DNA from 3 places in the Nocardiopsis sp. CA-288880 genome. Region 3 is predicted to be linked to each of the others. Evidence: riboswitches for the same ligand, from Rfam matches in the RefSeq annotation. Region 3 holds a riboswitch; each other region holds the start of a gene.

Region 1 (5,234 bases), 460 kb from region 3:
TTGGAGTTGCGCATCCCGGTGGACCGCACGCGCTCGCGCAGCGAGTCCCAGTCGAGGGTCTCGCCCCGGTCCATGTCCAGGTCGCCGCCGCGGGAGTCGGCGAGGAGCCGCAGCGAGTCGATCGGCAGGACGCCCCGGCTCCACAGCGAGCCCTCGAAGGACTCGTAGGCGCCGCGCTCGGCGGCCAGCTCCATGGACGCCTCGATGGCGTAGTAGCTGATCAGCTCCATGCTCTCGTCGGCGAACGTCACCGCGCCCTCGGAGGCGAACGGGGTGCGCAGCTTGAACAGGGCGTCCTGGAAACCCATCAGGCCGAGGCCCACGGGGCGGTGGCGCATGTTCGCGCGGCGCGCCTCGGGGATCGTGTAGAAGTTCACGTCGATGACGTTGTCGAGCATGCGCACGGCGGTGCGGACGGTGCGGCGCAGGCGCTCGGCGTCCAGGCCGTCGGGGCCCACGTGCTGGGCCAGGTTGACCGAGCCCAGGTTGCAGACGGCGACCTCGTCGGCGCTGGTGTTCAGCGTGATCTCGGTGCACAGGTTGGAGGAGTGCACGACGCCGACGTGCTGCTGCGGCGAGCGCAGGTTGGACGGGTCCTTGAAGGTGATCCAGGGGTGCCCGGTCTCGAACAGCATGGTCAGCATGCGACGCCAGAGGTCGACCGCGGGGATCTTCTTGGCGACCTTGATCCGGCCCTCCTCCGCGGCGGCCTCGTACTTCTCGTAGGCCTCGGCGAAGTCGGTGCCGTACTTGTCGTGCAGGTCGGGGACCTCGTCCGGCGAGAACAGGGTCCAGCTGCCGCCCTGCTCCACACGCTGCATGAACAGGTCCGGAACCCAGTTCGCGGTGTTCATGTCGTGGGTGCGGCGGCGGTCGTCGCCGGTGTTCTTGCGGAGGTCGAGGAACTCCTCGATGTCGATGTGCCAGGTCTCCAGGTAGGCGCACACGGCGCCCTTGCGCTTGCCGCCCTGGTTGACCGCGACGGCGGTGTCGTTGGCGATCTTCAGGAACGGGACGACGCCCTGGCTCTTGCCGTTGGTGCCGCGGATGTGCGAGCCGAGGCCGCGCACCGGGGTCCAGTCGTTGCCGAGCCCGCCCGAGTACTTGGACAGCATCGCGTTGTTGCTGATGCCGTGGAAGATGGCCTGGAGGTCGTCGCCGACGGTGGTGAGGAAGCAGGAGGACAGCTGCGCGCGCACCGTGCCGGCGTTGAACAGGGTGGGCGTGGAGGCCATGAAGTCGAACGAGGACAGCAGCTCGTAGAACTCGATGGCGCGGGCCTCGCGGTCGTCCTCGTTGAGGGCCAGCCCCATGGCGACGCGCATGAAGAACGCCTGCGGCAGCTCGTAGCGGACCTCGTCGCTGTGCAGGAAGTAGCGGTCGTAGAGGGTCTGGATGCCGAGGAAGGTGAACTGCTCGTCGCGCTCGGGGCGCAGGGCGGCGCCCAGGCGCTCCAGGTCGAACCCGGCGAGCGCCGGGTCGAGCTGGCCCAGGTCGATGCCGCGGCCGACGTAGGCGGCCAGGTAGGCGGCGTAGCGCTCGCCCATCTCGGACTGCCCTGCGGCGTCGGGGGCGCCGCTGATGAAGGTGAGGGCCTCGCGGCGCAGCTTGTCCAGCAGCAGGCGGGCGGCCACGAACGAGTAGTCCGGGTCGACCTCCACGAAGCTGCGGGCGGCCATGACCAGGGCGAGCTCGACCTCGGCGTCGGGGATGCCGGGGTAGAAGCCGCGGCGGGCCTCGGTGAGGACCTTCTCCGCCGAAACACCGGTGAGCCTCGCACAGGCCTCGGTCACGACGTGCTCGATCCGGTCGACGGCGGCGGGGGGCGCGCCCTCGTTGGTCGGCTCGGGCCGAACGGATACGGGCACGGCCTCGACGTCAAGGGTCATACAGCGGCTCCAACCTCGGTAGAAGAGTCCCGGCGGGGAGGGGACACGATGGGCAAGGTGCGCGGCACGCACCGGGGGACCGACGCACCGGGTGCGTGCGGTCGTCCGACCGGTGGGTCGCGGCGGCTCACCCTCGAAGCCCCGTCGTCGGCGCACGCTCACGTGCGCACCGGTGGCAGGTCTTCGGGCTCGTGGGCGGCCTACGCACCGTCGCTTCCCGGGGCCTTCGGGGGTCCCCAGTGCCTGTGACGGCTTCGTTCCCACATACCGCTGCGGGGCAGCCCCGGCTTCGCACCGGGTTCCCTCTTGCCTCACCCCGAGGGGTGAACCACCAGCGGGACAGATACTACATCTAGGGGGCCGTGCGTTGGAACACCGCAAGATGATGGCGTGTCATCGATTTCTCGGATTCTTCGACGATCGTCGAACACACGCGTGGGCCGTGGTATGAGAGGGCCTCGGGCACCCGGTTCAGGGGGATGTCGCGCCTCGTCTGGGCAGCTGGGAGGCGACCGGACACAGCCTAGATCGTCGCCGGGGCTCCCCGGGACCGGCAGCACCTCCCGAGGGGCGGCCGAACGCCCGGAACGCCGCTTCCGAGGCGGTTCGGACGGCGCCCGTCGGGCCGGTGCCGCTGACCACACGGCCGTGTCCGCGGCGGCCGGGCCCGGACCGGAGCGGTCGGGCGCAGATCAGCGCCTCCACCGCCCCGGGCGTGTCGGCGGCACGCCCGCACGTCGGAAAGCTCACTCCGCCGGGTCCGGGCCGGAGCGCCCCGGCCCGCACGGCCGGGGTCACTCCTCGTCGAGTCTGCGGTCCAGCCGGTCCTCGGACAGCCCCAGGTCGGTGCGGATGCGGAACCGGATGCGCAGGAGCTCCACCAGGAGGTCGCGGACGTAGGGCGAGGAGGCCCGGTCGAGGAACCGGTGCGCGCCGACCGTCGCCCACCGCTCGGCGCCCTCCAGGTCGTCGTGCGCGTACAGCGCCTCCGCCACGTGGATGAAGGTCTGGAGTCCGGGCGGATCCTCGCCCTCCAGGCGTTTGAGGTGGGCGTAGGCCTGGTCGACCTCGTCCAGTTGCAGGAGTGCCCCGGCGCTGAGCGCGCGGGCGTCGATCACCGTGGCCCCGCCGTCGTCGATCGCCCTCTGGTAGGCCGAGCAGGCGCGCTCGAACTCCTGGGCGATCTCCCACTGCTCCCCCGCGCGCACGAACAGCTCCGCGCGCGAGACCTCGCTCCCCGCGTCGACCCGGTTGGCCAGGTCCAGGAGTTGGGCGGCGACCCGTCCGTGCTCACCGGACCGGACAGCGTGGAATTCCCAACGGTCGAGTTCTGCCGTCGTCACGTGGGTCAACCGCATCGCCCCCATCCCCTACTCGCACTCCCGCGCGCCCTGTCAGGACCTGGCCCGCTCCAGGGCCTGCCAGAACCCCTGGCGCAGTCCGTCACGGACCTCGTCACGCAACAGGTGGTCGATCGGCAGCGAGGAGCCCTGGAGCAGGCGCGCCTCCAGGTCGGAGGGCATCCTGGGCCTGCGGGCGAGTACGGCCTCCACCCACAGGGCGGGCGCCTCGCGAGCGATCGACTCCGCGAAGTCGTTCCCTTCCTTGTGCGCGACATGCACCGCTTCGTCAACGGTATGCGCGGCGGGACGTGTCTGCTGTGGATATCCAGGACTGGGACGGGATTCCTGGTAGCCGCCGGCGCTGAACCGGCTGGCGGGTTCGGGACCAGTAGGTGGCGGCCCCCCGTAGGGGGAGGCTGCCCCACCGCGGTGAGCGGTGTCAGTTTCCGTACTGGTCCCATAGGTAGGGTTTGCGTCGGCCGCTCCCCCGAATCCGGAGCCGTCCCCGCCCCCGTAGCGCGGGTCCTGGCGCGGATCCTGCCGTGGGTCCTGGGGTGGGGCGCTTCTCGGAGGTGGCGCGTGGCCGGGTTGGCCGTCCGACGCGAACGAGCGCTGCGGCCCCGTCCCAGCGAAGGACTGCTGGGGTCCCGTGCCGTTGAAGGAGGGCTGCGATCCGGTCATCGGCCCCGACCCGGAGGCCGGCCTCGCGGGCATGCCGTAGCCGCTCGGGTCCGCGCCGCGCATCGACGGGTGTCCGTCGGTGACGGGATAGCCCTGCTGCCCGTTGTGTGCGGGGTGCCCCCCGGTCACCGGGTGGCCGGGGTAGGAGCCGCCGCCCGTGCCGGGCGGGGTCTGCCCGCCGGACGGGAATCCGTTGGCGTCGATGCCGCCCGGCTGCTGGGCGCCGTCGCCCCCCGGTCCGACGAGGTGGTCCCCGCCGCGCTGCTGCGCGAGGGACCTCCGCATGGCGCGCAGCTGGTCCATGGCGCTGCCCTGGGGGGCGGGCTGGCCCCCGGTCCCCGCGAACATCGCCTCCAGGCCGCCGCTGGAGGATCCCACCGGGTCGACCCGGGCGCCGCCGGGCTGGGCCGCGACGGGCTGCCGCTGCGTCTCGGGCGCGGAACGGGACCGGCCGTTGGCGAACGGCGTCGTGGTCTTGGCCGCGGTCTCCTGGGAGGAGCCGCTGCTGGTGAGGAGGTTGACGTGCGGGCGCAGGTGGCCCGCCCCGATCTCGATGAGGTCGTCGCACTCCCGGCGCAGGGCCCGGGAGATGGTCCAGTTGCCCTCGACGGACACGTGCACGACGGTGACGCGCACGCCCATGTCCTGGACGTCGGCGACGACGGAAGCCATGTCCTCGTCACCGCTGACCAGGACGGCGTCGCACAGGACGCCGGTGCGTGCCAGCGTGGTGATGTCGCGCTGGACATAGCTCTCCACGCCCTCGCGGCGGCCGGGCCGTATCCTCGCGGCACGGAACTTGACGCCGGGGATGTCGGCGATGCCGTCCTGCTCCTGGGAGCGCCGGTCGTCGGCGACGGCCTCGTACCAGTAGCAACGCAGCAGCGGAAGACCGGTGCGGTCCCGTGCGACCTCGTTGAGGAACTGGACGAGTCCGGAGTAGTCCCAGGAGACGGAGTCCCGGTTGCGGGTTCCGTGCACGGCCATCGCGCCGTCCGCGAGAAGGTATCCCGCGTCAACGAACAACGCGCAGCGGTCCACGTGACACCGCCCCCTTCCCTTTTGACTCTGGGGCCATATCCATGACCGGGGCACAGCCTAGCCAAGTCTGTCTGGTTTTGCGTGCCCTCTTTGAATACGGAAAGTTATGGACCCACTACACACAGGCGGGATCCCGTTGGGGGGCGGGCTTTTCCGGCCGCCCGGGCCTGCCGGGAAACCCGTCGCGAATACCGGACTTCAGGTACGCATCGGGGCGGTCAGCGCCACGACGCCGACCAGTACCGCGTCCTGTTCGGTGAGGATTCGGATATCCGTTTCC
Region 2 (5,234 bases), 1.1 Mb from region 3:
ACAACCTCGAGGAGATCATGCTCAACGCCGGCGCCGACGCGCTGGCCGTGGTCGGCACCTGACCGGTCCGCCGCAGGGACGGGGAGGGGCCGCGGCGTCGCCGCGGCCCCTCCCCGTCCGTTTCGTCCCGTGCCCGGCCAGAGGCCACGGGCGCCCGGGCCGGGCGCTCGCGGAGACCGCACGCCGGACGCACCGGCGGGGCCGATGCCCCGGGACGGGCCCCCGCGCTCGCGGAGACCGCCGGCCGCCTCGCCCCGGAGGCGCCCGGGCCGGGCACGGAACATCCCGCTAGCCGACGCCGGGCAGGTCGGCGCGCACCCGGCGGGCGGCCTCCACCATGTTGCGCAGGGCCTGCTCCGCCTCGGCGTAGCCGCGCGTCTTGAGACCGCAGTCGGGGTTGACCCACAGGCTCCCGGCGTCGATGTGCGCCACGGCCAGCCGCAGCGAGCCCTCGATCTCCTCCACGGACGGCACCCGCGGTGAGTGGATGTCGTACACGCCGGGCCCGATCCCCCGCTTGTAGCCGCGGCGGCCCAGGTCCTCCACCAGCTCCATCCGGGAGCGGGCGGCCTCGACGCTGGTCACGTCGGCGTCCAGCGCCTCGATGCCGCCGACGATGAGGCCGAACTCCGAGTAGCACATGTGCGTGTGGATCGTCGTGGACGGCGACACACCGGACGTGGCCAGGCGGAAGGAGTTCACCGCCCAGTCCAGGTAGGCGGCGCGCCGCTCCTCGCGCAGCGGCAGGAGCTCGCGCAGGGCCGCCTCGTCCACCTGGATGTGGCGGATGCCCGCGCGCTCCAGGTCGGCGACCTCGTCCCTCAGTGCCAGACCCACCTGGCGGGCGGTGTCGCCCAGCGGCTGGTCGGTGCGCACGAACGACCAGGCGAGCATGGTCACCGGGCCGGTCAGCATGCCCTTGACCGGCTTGTCGGTGCGCGACTGGGCGTAGGTGATCCACTCGACGGTCATCGGCTCGGGGCGCGAGACGTCGCCGAACAGGATCGGCGGGCGGACGCACCGCGAACCGTAGGACTGCACCCAGCCGTTCTCGGTGGTGGCGTAGCCCTCCAGCTGCTCGGCGAAGTACTGGACCATGTCGTTGCGCTCGGGCTCGCCGTGCACGAGCACGTCCAGCCCGATCTCCTCCTGGAGCGCGACGACCCGGTCGATCTCCTCCCGGAGGATCTGCTTGTAGGCGTCCTCCGCCAGGGTGCCCCGGCGGTGCGCGGCGCGGGCGCGGCGCAGCTCCGCGGTCTGGGGGAACGACCCGATGGTGGTCGTGGTCAGCGGCGTGTCCGTGGGGGCGCCCCTGTCCTGGGGGCGCTCGTAGGCGTCCGGGCCCAGGGCGTCCAGGCGGGCGCGCACGCGGGCGTCCGTGAAGGCGGGACCGCCGCCGGTGCCGCCCGCCGCGTACTCGGCCTCGGCCCCCGCCGAGAGGACGCGGCCGAGGAGGGCCGTCTCATACGCCTTCTGCTTGGCGAAGGCCAGGGCCTCGCGCAGCTCGGGGGCGAGGGAGGTCTCCGCGTCGAGGTCGATCGGCACGTGCAGGAGCGAGCAGGACGTGCTCACCGTCAGCTCGTCCGTGAGGGCGAGCAGGGTGCCGAGCGCGGCCACGGCGGCCGGGACGTCGGTCCGCCAGACGTTGCGGCCCTCCACCACCCCGGCGACCAGGCGGGTGCTGCCGAGGCCCGAGACCTTGACGAGGTCGTCGACGCCCTCGCCGTCGGTGACCAGGTCCAGGCCGACGGCCTCCACCGGGGAGTCCTTCAGGATCCGCAGCGCGGGGGCCCCGATGGAGCCGAAGTAGGTCGAGACCAGGAGGGAGGGGCGCTCGGCGAGGGAGCCCAGGCGCTGGTAGACCCGCTCCAGGAGCCCGACGGCGGCGCGTCCCTCGTCGGTGGCCAGGATCGGCTCGTCCAGCTGCACCTCGGCGGCCCCCGCGGCGGAGAGGCCGGCGAGGAGCTGGGCGTAGGCGTCCAGGAGCTGGTCGAGCAGCTCGACGGGGCGCCAGCCCTCGGGTGCGTCGTCCGCGGCCTTGGCCAGCAGGAGGAAGGTGAGCGGGCCGACCAGGACCGGGCGGGTCGGGAAACCCGCCTCGGCCGCCTCCCGGAACTCGGCGAGGGGCTTGTCACCGACCAGGCGCGGACGGGTGCTCGGCGACAGCTCGGGGACCAGGTAGTGGTAGTTGGTGTCGAACCACTTGGTCATCTCCAGCGGCTGGGCCCCCTGCTCGCCCCGGGCGAGGGCGAAGTAGCGGCGCAGCTCCTCGTCGCGGTCGCCGGCGGCGGCCGGCGAGGCGAACCGGGAGGGCACCAGGTCGAACAGGACCGCGGTGTCCAGGACGTGGTCGTAGTACGAGAACGTGTTGGACGGGATGTCGTCGACGCCCGCCTCGCGCAGCTGGGTGTAGACGCCCAGGCGCAGGTCGGCGGCGATGCCGTCCAGCTCCTCCGCGGTGGTCTCGCCCCTCCAGTACGACTCGGCGGCGCGCTTGAGTTCTCGGTTCGGGCCGATCCTGGGGTAGCCGTGCACGGTGGAGCGCACGGACGGCCGGGAGGCCTCGGGGGTGTCGGGCATGAGCTTCTCTCCCTCGTCGAAAGCCGGGTACCGGCCACGGGGGCGAGCGAGGACGCGGACATGCCCGGGGCCACGCCGTGGGCGTGTGCGCCTGCCGCCGCTCCTCGGCCCTCCCTCGGGGCACGGGACCACCGGCGGCACGGGTGCGCCGCCGGGTGGAGGCAGGTCTTCGGACTCGGGGGCGCGGACGGCGCGGACACCGTCCTCCTACTGGCCGCCGCTTCCCGGTTTCCGACCTTTCCGACCGGATTACCAGTGCTTATGGCGACGTTCGTTCCCTCATACCGCTGCGGGGCAGTCCCGGAGTCGCACCGGGTTCCCTCTTGCGACACACCCCTCCCCTTCCGGGCGCGGCCCGGGTTCCGGGGTGGAGCATGTACCTTCCACGCCTGCAAGTATAGGGAGCACCCCTCCGCCCCTGTACCCGGCGTGCTGCCCTGTGCCCCCGGCCGGAAACAGCGCGAACCCCTGTTGCGCGGTCGGCGTCACAACCGACATGAAGCGTCGCGTGGCCGAGCCCTCCCCCGTGCTCCCCGCGATCGCTCGTTTGAAGATGTACGTGGAGAACCCCTGGTGAACAAGCAGTCCCAACCGACCATGGCCCCCGGTCACCCCCTGTCCACGATCGCGGTCGCGCTGGCGGTCGTCGCGGGGCTGGTCTGGCTGGCCGTCTCCCCGCCCGGCGTGCTCGCCTCCGAACCCGAGAGCGATACGCACCCCGGGTCGGCGGACGGCGGGCCGGAGGCGGGCCCGCCCGCCGCCGGCGAGCCCGACGGGCTGACGGTGGTCGACCCCGACGACGTGGTGGACCTGGCCGAGGCCGAACTCGCCCGCGAGGGCGGGGTGGCCGCGGAGGTCTCCTACCCGGTCGTCCCCGGCGCCGACCCGCTGAGCGACTTCCTGGACCGCGCGCTGGCCGCCGAGGTGGACGCCTTCGAGGCGGCCAACCCCGGAGCGGTCTCCTTCGAGTCCGCGTGGAACCTGACGGCGGCCAACGACGACATCGTCGGGGTCCGCGTGACCCGTGAGGAGACCGACTCCGAGGGAACCCGTGAGGGATACACCACCTACTGGTACGACACCCTCACCGGCTCGACCCACCCCTCCACCGCCCTGATCGCCGGCCAGGCGGAACTGGAGGAGCTGAACGGCCTCGTGCGGGACGCCCTCCCGGGGACCGCGGCCCCGGACGCGGTGCACCCGATCGCCTCGCTGTACGACTCCGTGGGGTTCAACCCCGCCGGCGACCTCGTCGTGGAGTTCGACGCGGGACAGGTCGCCCCCGTGGAAGAGGGCAGGACCCACGCCGTTATCGCCGCCTCGGAGTCCGCCCCCCTGCTGTCGGACCTGGGCGAGCGCGCGCTGCGCTCGGCGACCCGGGGCGTCCGCGACTTCGCCGTCGCGGCCCCGCCCCGGGAGGAGGGGGACAGCCGGGAGACGGCCGTCCCCGGGGTCCTGCCGCCCGCGGGCGAGGACGTCGACTGCTCCGCCCCCGGGTCCAAGTGCGTGGCCCTGACCTACGACGACGGCCCGGGCGGGCGCACTCCCGAACTGCTGGACACCCTGGCCGAGTACGACGCCCGCGCGACGTTCTTCGTCACCGGCTACCCGGTCATGGAGGATCCGCGCACCGTGAGGCGCGCCTACGCGGAGGGCCACGAACTGGCCAACCACACCCTCTCCCACCCCGACCTGGCCGGGCTCGGAGCGGGCGGGATCCGCTCGGACCTCGAAACCGTGCAGGCCCTGGTGTACCGCGAGACCGGGTACACCATGGACCTCATGAGACCCCCCTACGGGTCCACCGACGCGGAGGTCGCCTCGGTGACCGCCGACATGGGCCTGGCCCAGATCCTGTGGAGCATCGACACCAACGACTGGAAGGACCGCAAGTCGTCGGTGGTCGCGGACCGCGCCGTCGACGGCGCCTCCCCCGGGGCGATCGTCCTCATGCACGACATCCACGACACGACCGTCGACGCCTCCCGCGAGATCATCCGGGAACTGGACGAGCGCGGCTACACCATGGTCACCGTCTCCCAGCTGCTCGGCGCCACCGAGCCGGGCGAGACCTACGTCGACGGGGCCCCCGAGCCCCCCGCCGACGCGGAGGGGGACGGCGGGGAACCGGAGGGGGACGAGGCGGCCTGAGGCCGGCGGGCTCACGGGGCCGACGGGTTCCCGGCGGCCCCGGCCGCGACGCTCCGGACGGGTGCGGACCCGCGCCCCCTCCTGTGGCGGTGACCACATGTGGTCACCGCCACAGGCGCGCGTACGGCGTCCCCTATGTTGCTCCCATCAACCGCGTAAGCACCCGCGCAGGGATGAGGGAGACCGGTGTTGCCGACGAGCCGAGTCCGTCCTGGCCAGACCGCTCCCCCTCGGGGACGCGACCGGGGGGCGGGGCCCCGGCGCCCCGGAGGGGCCGCACGACGCGCGGCGCACCGGAGCGGCGCGGCGGTGGCGGCGCTGTTGCTGTTCACCGCCTGCGGCACGGGCGGCGCGGCGGAGGGCGACGACCCGGAGCTGATGACCGTGCTCCTGGACGAGCCCGGCGAGGAGGTCGCCGAGTGGACCGGTGGCGCCGCGGACTTCGGCGACCACCCCCACCGGCCGGACGGCGTGGAGATCGACGTCTCCTACCCGGTGTTCGA
Region 3 (5,234 bases):
CGCCTCCCTGATCCCCGGTCCGGCGGTCGAGGAACAGCTCACCTACCCGGTCACCACCGGCGCGACCGATCACCCGGGCGGGTACACGGGGGTGCTGGCCGACTTCTACGAGGAGTCCGCCGCCCGGCTGGCCGCGCACCTGGACGCCGGCCGCGACGTCGTGCTCCTCTCCGAGGGCGACCCGCTGTTCTACGGCTCGTACATGTACATGCACGACCGGCTGGCCGAGCGGTACGAGACGGAGATCGTGCCCGGGGTCCCGGCGTTCGCCGCGGCCACGGCGGTGGCGGCGGCCCCGCTGGCCCGGCAGACCGACGTGCTCACCGTGCTGCCCGGAACCCTCCCCGAGCCGGAGCTGGCCCGTCGGCTGGCCGACACCGACGCCGCGGTGGTCATGAAGCTGGGCCGGACCTTCCCCGCCGTGCGCCGGGCGCTGGAGTCCGCGGGGCGGCTGGAGCACGCCGTGTACGTGGAGCGCGCCTCCATGGACGGGGAGCGGCGGCTGCCCGTGGCCGAGGTCGATCCGGCGACGGTGCCCTACTTCTCCCTGGTCCTGGTCACCGGGGACAGCCGCAACGGCAGGAGGTCGCGCGACCGGGCCGTGCCGGGGCCCGCGGCCGTGCAGCCCGCCGGCCCGGCCGCCGAGCTGCTGGTCGTCGGCCTGGGGCCCGGTCCCGGCCACTGGCTCACCCCCGAGGCCTCGGCGGCGCTGGCCGAGGTGGACCACGTGGTGGGTTACGGCCCCTACGTCGACCGCGTCCCGCAGCGGGCGGGCCTGACCCGGCACGCCTCCGGCAACACCGTCGAGATCGACCGCGCCCGCCTCGCCCTCGGGCTCGCCCGCGACGGTGAGAGCGTGGCGGTGGTCTCGGGCGGGGACGCCGGTGTGTTCGGCATGGCCACCGCCGTGTTCGAGGCGGCCGAGGACCCCGCCTACCGGGACGTCCCGGTCCGGGTGCTGCCGGGCGTCAGCGCCGTGCAGGCGGTCGCCGCCAGGGCGGGCGCCCCCGTCGGCGGTGACTTCGCGGTGATGAGCCTGTCGGACCGGCTCAAGCCCTGGGAGGTGATCGAACGGCGCCTGCGCGCCGTCGCCGAGGCCGACCTGGCGCTGGCGATCTACAACCCGGCCTCGCGCTCGCGGACGGGGCAGGTCGCCGCCGCCCGCGAGGTCCTGCTGGAGCACCGCAAGCCCGACACCGTGGTCGTCGTCGGCCGGAGCGTCGGCAGGGAGGGCGAGTCGCTGGCGGTGACCACGCTCGGGGAACTCGACCCCGCCGGCGTCGACATGCGCTGTCTGCTCATCGTCGGCGCCTCGGGCACCCGCGTCTCCGGGACGGGCCGGGTCTGGACGCCGAGGTGGGTGCGGCCGTGACCGTGCACTTCGTGGGGGCGGGGCCCGGCGCCGCCGACCTGCTCACCGTCCGCGCCACGCGCATGCTCAACGCGGCCGACGTCGTCCTCTACCCCGGCACGTACCTGGACCCCGGGGTCCTGTCCCACTGCGCCCCCGGCGCGGAACTGGTCGACACCCAGGGCCTGGACCTGGACCGCATCACCGAACGCCTGGTCGCCGCGCACGCCGCGGACCGGGACGTCGTACGGCTGACCTCCGGGGACCCCTCGCTGTACTCGGCGCTGGCCGAGCAGACCCGGAGGCTCGACGCGCACGGGGTCCCGTGGGACGTCACGCCGGGGGTGCCCGCCTACGCGGCCGCCTCGGCGCTGGTGGGCCGCGAGCTGACCGTTCCGCTGGTGGCCCAGTCGGTGGTGCTGACCCGGACCGGCACCCGGTCGACGGCGATGCCGGAGACCGAGGCGCTGGGCGCGTTCGCGGCGACGCGGGCCACGCTGGTGCTGCACCTGGCGATCCGGCGGGTGCGGGAGCTCATGGCCGAGATCGTTCCCGACTACGGCGCGGACTGTCCCGCGGTGGTCGTGTACCGGGCCAGCCAGCCGGAGGAGGAGGTGCTGCGCGGGACGGTCTCCACCATCGCCGGCCTGGTGGAGGAGGCGGGGCTCCGGCAGGCGGCGGTGGTCCTCGTCGGGTGGGCGCTCGACCCCGAGGGGGGCGGTGAGTCCTACCTGTACGACCCCTCGCGGCCCAGGGGCGCCGCCCCCTCGTCAGGCGCTTCCGGGTGACGGGGCCAGGCTCCACTGGGTGACGGTGCGGGCGGGGGACCATCCGGTGAACGCGCCGATGGGCGCGGCGGTCTCCACGGCGATGCGGGTCAGCTCCCCGCCGTGGCTCCGGTAGGCGTCCGCGAGCAGCCGCTCGGTCTCCAGCGTCACCCCGTGCACCACGATCCTGCCGCCCGGTCCCAGCGCCTCCAGGCAGGCGTCGAGCACGCCGGGCCGGGTCGCGCCGCCGCCGACGAACACCGCGTCGGGCGGGGCCAGCCCCTCCAGCGCGTCCGGCGCGCGGCCGGCGACCACGCGCAGGCCCGGGACGCCGAGCCGGTCCGCGTTGCGGCCGATCCGCCCGGCGCGCCCGGCGTCGGCCTCCACCGCCGTGGCCGTGCACGAGGGGTGGGCGCGCATCCACTCGATGCCGACCGAGCCCGCGCCCGCGCCCACGTCCCACAGGTGCTGCCCCGGGGAGGGCGCCAGCCGGGCCAGCGCCGAGGCGCGCAGGTCCCGCTTGGTGAGCTGGCCGTCGTGCTCGAACGCGTCGTCGGGCAGCCCGGCGACCAGCCCGCGGCCCGCAGGTCCGGAGAGCTCCAGCGCCAGTACGTGCAGCCGGGGCACCCCCTCCGGAGGGGAGGCGAGCCAGTCGCGGGCCGTGCTCCCCGACCGCGACTCCGCGGCCGCCCCCAGGTCGCCGAGGACGGTCATCCGGCTGCCGCCGTAGCCCGCGCCGACCAGCAGGGCGGCGACCGTCCCGGGGGTGGCGGCGTCCGAGGAGAGCACCAGGACACGGCGTCCCGGGGCCAGGTCGCGCATCAGCAGGTGCGGATCGCGCCCCACCAGGGACAGCACCGTGCTCCCCTCCGCCGGCCACCCCATCCGGGCGCGGGCCAGGGCGACCGAGGAGACGGCCGGCTCCACGCGCACCGCGTCCGCTCCGAGCAGGTCGATCAGCGTGCTGCCGATGCCCGAGACCAGCGGGTCGCCGGAGGCCAGGGCGACGACGGCGCGGCCCTCCAGGGAGGCGAGCAGGTCCGGCAGGCCCTCGCGCAGGGGGGAGGGCCAGGCCAGGCGCCGCTGGCCCGGCGCCCGCGGCAGCATGGCGAGGTGCCTGCGCCCTCCCAGCACCGTGTCGGCCGCCAGGACCGGCCCGCGCAGCCTCTCGGGCACGCCTGGCCAGCCGTCGGCGCCGATGCCGACGACGGTGATTCGGGGAGGGGACATCTCGACCTTCATGGGCAGGACGCTATCGTGGCGGCCGAAGGTGCGAGGTGCCCCGGCTGCCCAGCCATCGGAAACGGTGGGGACGGCGTCCGGGGAGAATCTGGGAAGCCCGGTGAGAATCCGGCACAGGCCCGCTGCGGTGAGCCGAGCCTCCGTACAGGAGGACTCGGTGAGTCCGAAGACCGGCCCCGCACCCGCCCATGACCGATGGCGAAACGAGCGGGAGCCTCACATGCCATTGCGGACGTCCCACTATCCCTTCTCGGCGATCGTCGGCTGCGACGCCGAACCGCTCGACGACCTGGGCCTGGCCCTGGTCCTGGCCAGCGTCTCCCCCGAGATCGGCGGTGTCCTGGTCCGCGGCCAGAAGGGCACCGCCAAGTCCACCGCGGTGCGGGCCCTGGCCCCCCTCCTGCCCCCGGTCGAGGTCTACCGGGGCGACCGCTTCTCCGTCGACCCCGCCGACCCCGCGCAGGAGTCGCCGGACGGCCCCTTCCCTCCCGGCACGGCCGTGGAGCGCCGCCCGGTGCGCCTGGTCGAACTGCCGGTGGGCGCCACCGAGGACCGCGTCCTGGGCTCGCTGCACCTGGAACAGGCGCTCACGCACGGCCGGGTCGCCTACGAACCCGGACTGCTGGCGCGCGGCCACCGCGGCCTCCTCTACGTGGACGAGGTCAACCTGCTCCACGACCACCTGGTCGACCTCCTCCTGGACGCCGCCGCGACCGGCCGGGTGACCGTGGAGCGCGACGGGTTCTCCGTGGAGCACGCCGCGCGCTTCCTCCTCATCGGGACGATGAACCCCGAGGAGGGCGAGCTGCGCCCGCAGCTCCTGGACCGGTTCGGGCTGACCGTCGAGGTCGCCGCGCCCTCCGAGCCCGCCGCACGCGTGGAGGTGGTCCGCAGGCGCATGGCCTACGACGCCGACGCCGCCGCCTTCTCCGAACGCTACGACCGGGCCGAGAAGGCCCTCGCCGAGCGCATCGCGGCGGCCCGGGAGACGGCCCGGCACGCCCGGCTGTCCGACGCAGCGCTGCTGAAGATCGCGCAGGTGTGCGCGGCGTTCGAGGTCGACGGCCTGCGCGCCGACATCGTGACCGCGCGCACGGCCCTGGCGCACGCCGCCTGGGAGGGCCGGACCTCGGTCTCCCTGGCCGACATCCGCCGCGCGGCCCTGCTGGCCCTGCCGCACCGGCGCCGGCGCAACCCCTTCGACGCGCCGGGGCTCGACGAGGAGCTCCTCGACCGCGTCCTGGGGGACGAGGAGCCGCCGCCGGACGGCCCCGAGCCGCCGGGCGGCCCCGACGACCCCGCCGGCTCCGACGACCCCGCTTCCCCCGTCGGGGACGACGGGGACGGCGGGGACGGCGCTCCCGACAGCCCGGACGGGGGGCCCTCCCGGCCCCCGGAGGCCGGCGCCGGCGAACCGGACCGGTCCCCCGTCCCGCCCCGGGGGCCGGAGAACGCCCAGGAGGCGGAAGCACCCCGGGAGCCCGGGGACGCCGAGCGGGACGGACCCGGGCCCGCGGCCGGCACCACGGTCGGGGCGGGCGCCCCCTACCGCCCCCGGGCGTTCACCGCGCGGGGCACGGGGACCGGAGCCGACGGCCGGCGCAGCCGCGCCCTCGGCGCCCGGGGCCGCCGGATCGGGGCCGCACCGCCCGGCGGGGGTTCCGGCGGCCCGCTCCACCTGGTCGAGACCGTCAGGGCGGCGGCCTCCCGCCCGCACGGCGGCGGCCGGATCGGCCTGCTCCCCGGCGACCTGCGCGTCGCGGTGCGCGAGGGCCAGGAGAGCAACCTGGTGCTGTTCTGCGTCGACGCCTCCGGCTCCATGGCGGCGCGCAAGCGCATGGGCGAGGTCAAGACCGCCATCCTGTCCCTGCTGT

The links. Region 3 has a riboswitch for cobalamin ahead of ACQPYD_RS29355 (VWA domain-containing protein). Riboswitches for the same ligand answer to the same signal wherever they lie in the genome.
Region 1: another riboswitch for cobalamin. It lies ahead of ACQPYD_RS31370 (ribonucleoside-diphosphate reductase subunit alpha); the one in region 3 lies ahead of ACQPYD_RS29355 (VWA domain-containing protein).
Region 2: another riboswitch for cobalamin. It lies ahead of metE (5-methyltetrahydropteroyltriglutamate--homocysteine S-methyltransferase); the one in region 3 lies ahead of ACQPYD_RS29355 (VWA domain-containing protein).

What each region holds. Positions count from the first base shown of each region.
Region 1 covers NZ_CP192105.1:7,267,108-7,272,341, forward strand. Annotated here, with positions in the region: gene ACQPYD_RS31370 (ribonucleoside-diphosphate reductase subunit alpha) at 1-1,889, opposite strand, end outside; cobalamin riboswitch at 2,047-2,237, opposite strand; gene ACQPYD_RS31375 (hypothetical protein) at 2,684-3,256, opposite strand; gene ACQPYD_RS31380 (NYN domain-containing protein) at 3,284-4,954, opposite strand; gene ACQPYD_RS31385 (sigma-70 family RNA polymerase sigma factor) at 5,153-5,234, opposite strand, start outside.
Region 2 covers NZ_CP192105.1:5,689,376-5,694,609, forward strand. Annotated here, with positions in the region: gene ACQPYD_RS24645 (DUF3558 domain-containing protein) at 1-62, shown strand, start outside; gene metE (5-methyltetrahydropteroyltriglutamate--homocysteine S-methyltransferase) at 289-2,580, opposite strand; cobalamin riboswitch at 2,741-2,915, opposite strand; gene ACQPYD_RS24655 (polysaccharide deacetylase family protein) at 3,178-4,731, shown strand; gene ACQPYD_RS24660 (polysaccharide deacetylase family protein) at 4,921-5,234, shown strand, end outside.
Region 3 covers NZ_CP192105.1:6,811,624-6,816,857, forward strand. Annotated here, with positions in the region: gene ACQPYD_RS29340 (precorrin-2 C(20)-methyltransferase) at 1-1,372, shown strand, start outside; gene ACQPYD_RS29345 (cobalt-precorrin-4/precorrin-4 C(11)-methyltransferase) at 1,357-2,139, shown strand; gene cbiE (precorrin-6y C5,15-methyltransferase (decarboxylating) subunit CbiE) at 2,122-3,360, opposite strand; cobalamin riboswitch at 3,417-3,553, shown strand; gene ACQPYD_RS29355 (VWA domain-containing protein) at 3,581-5,234, shown strand, end outside.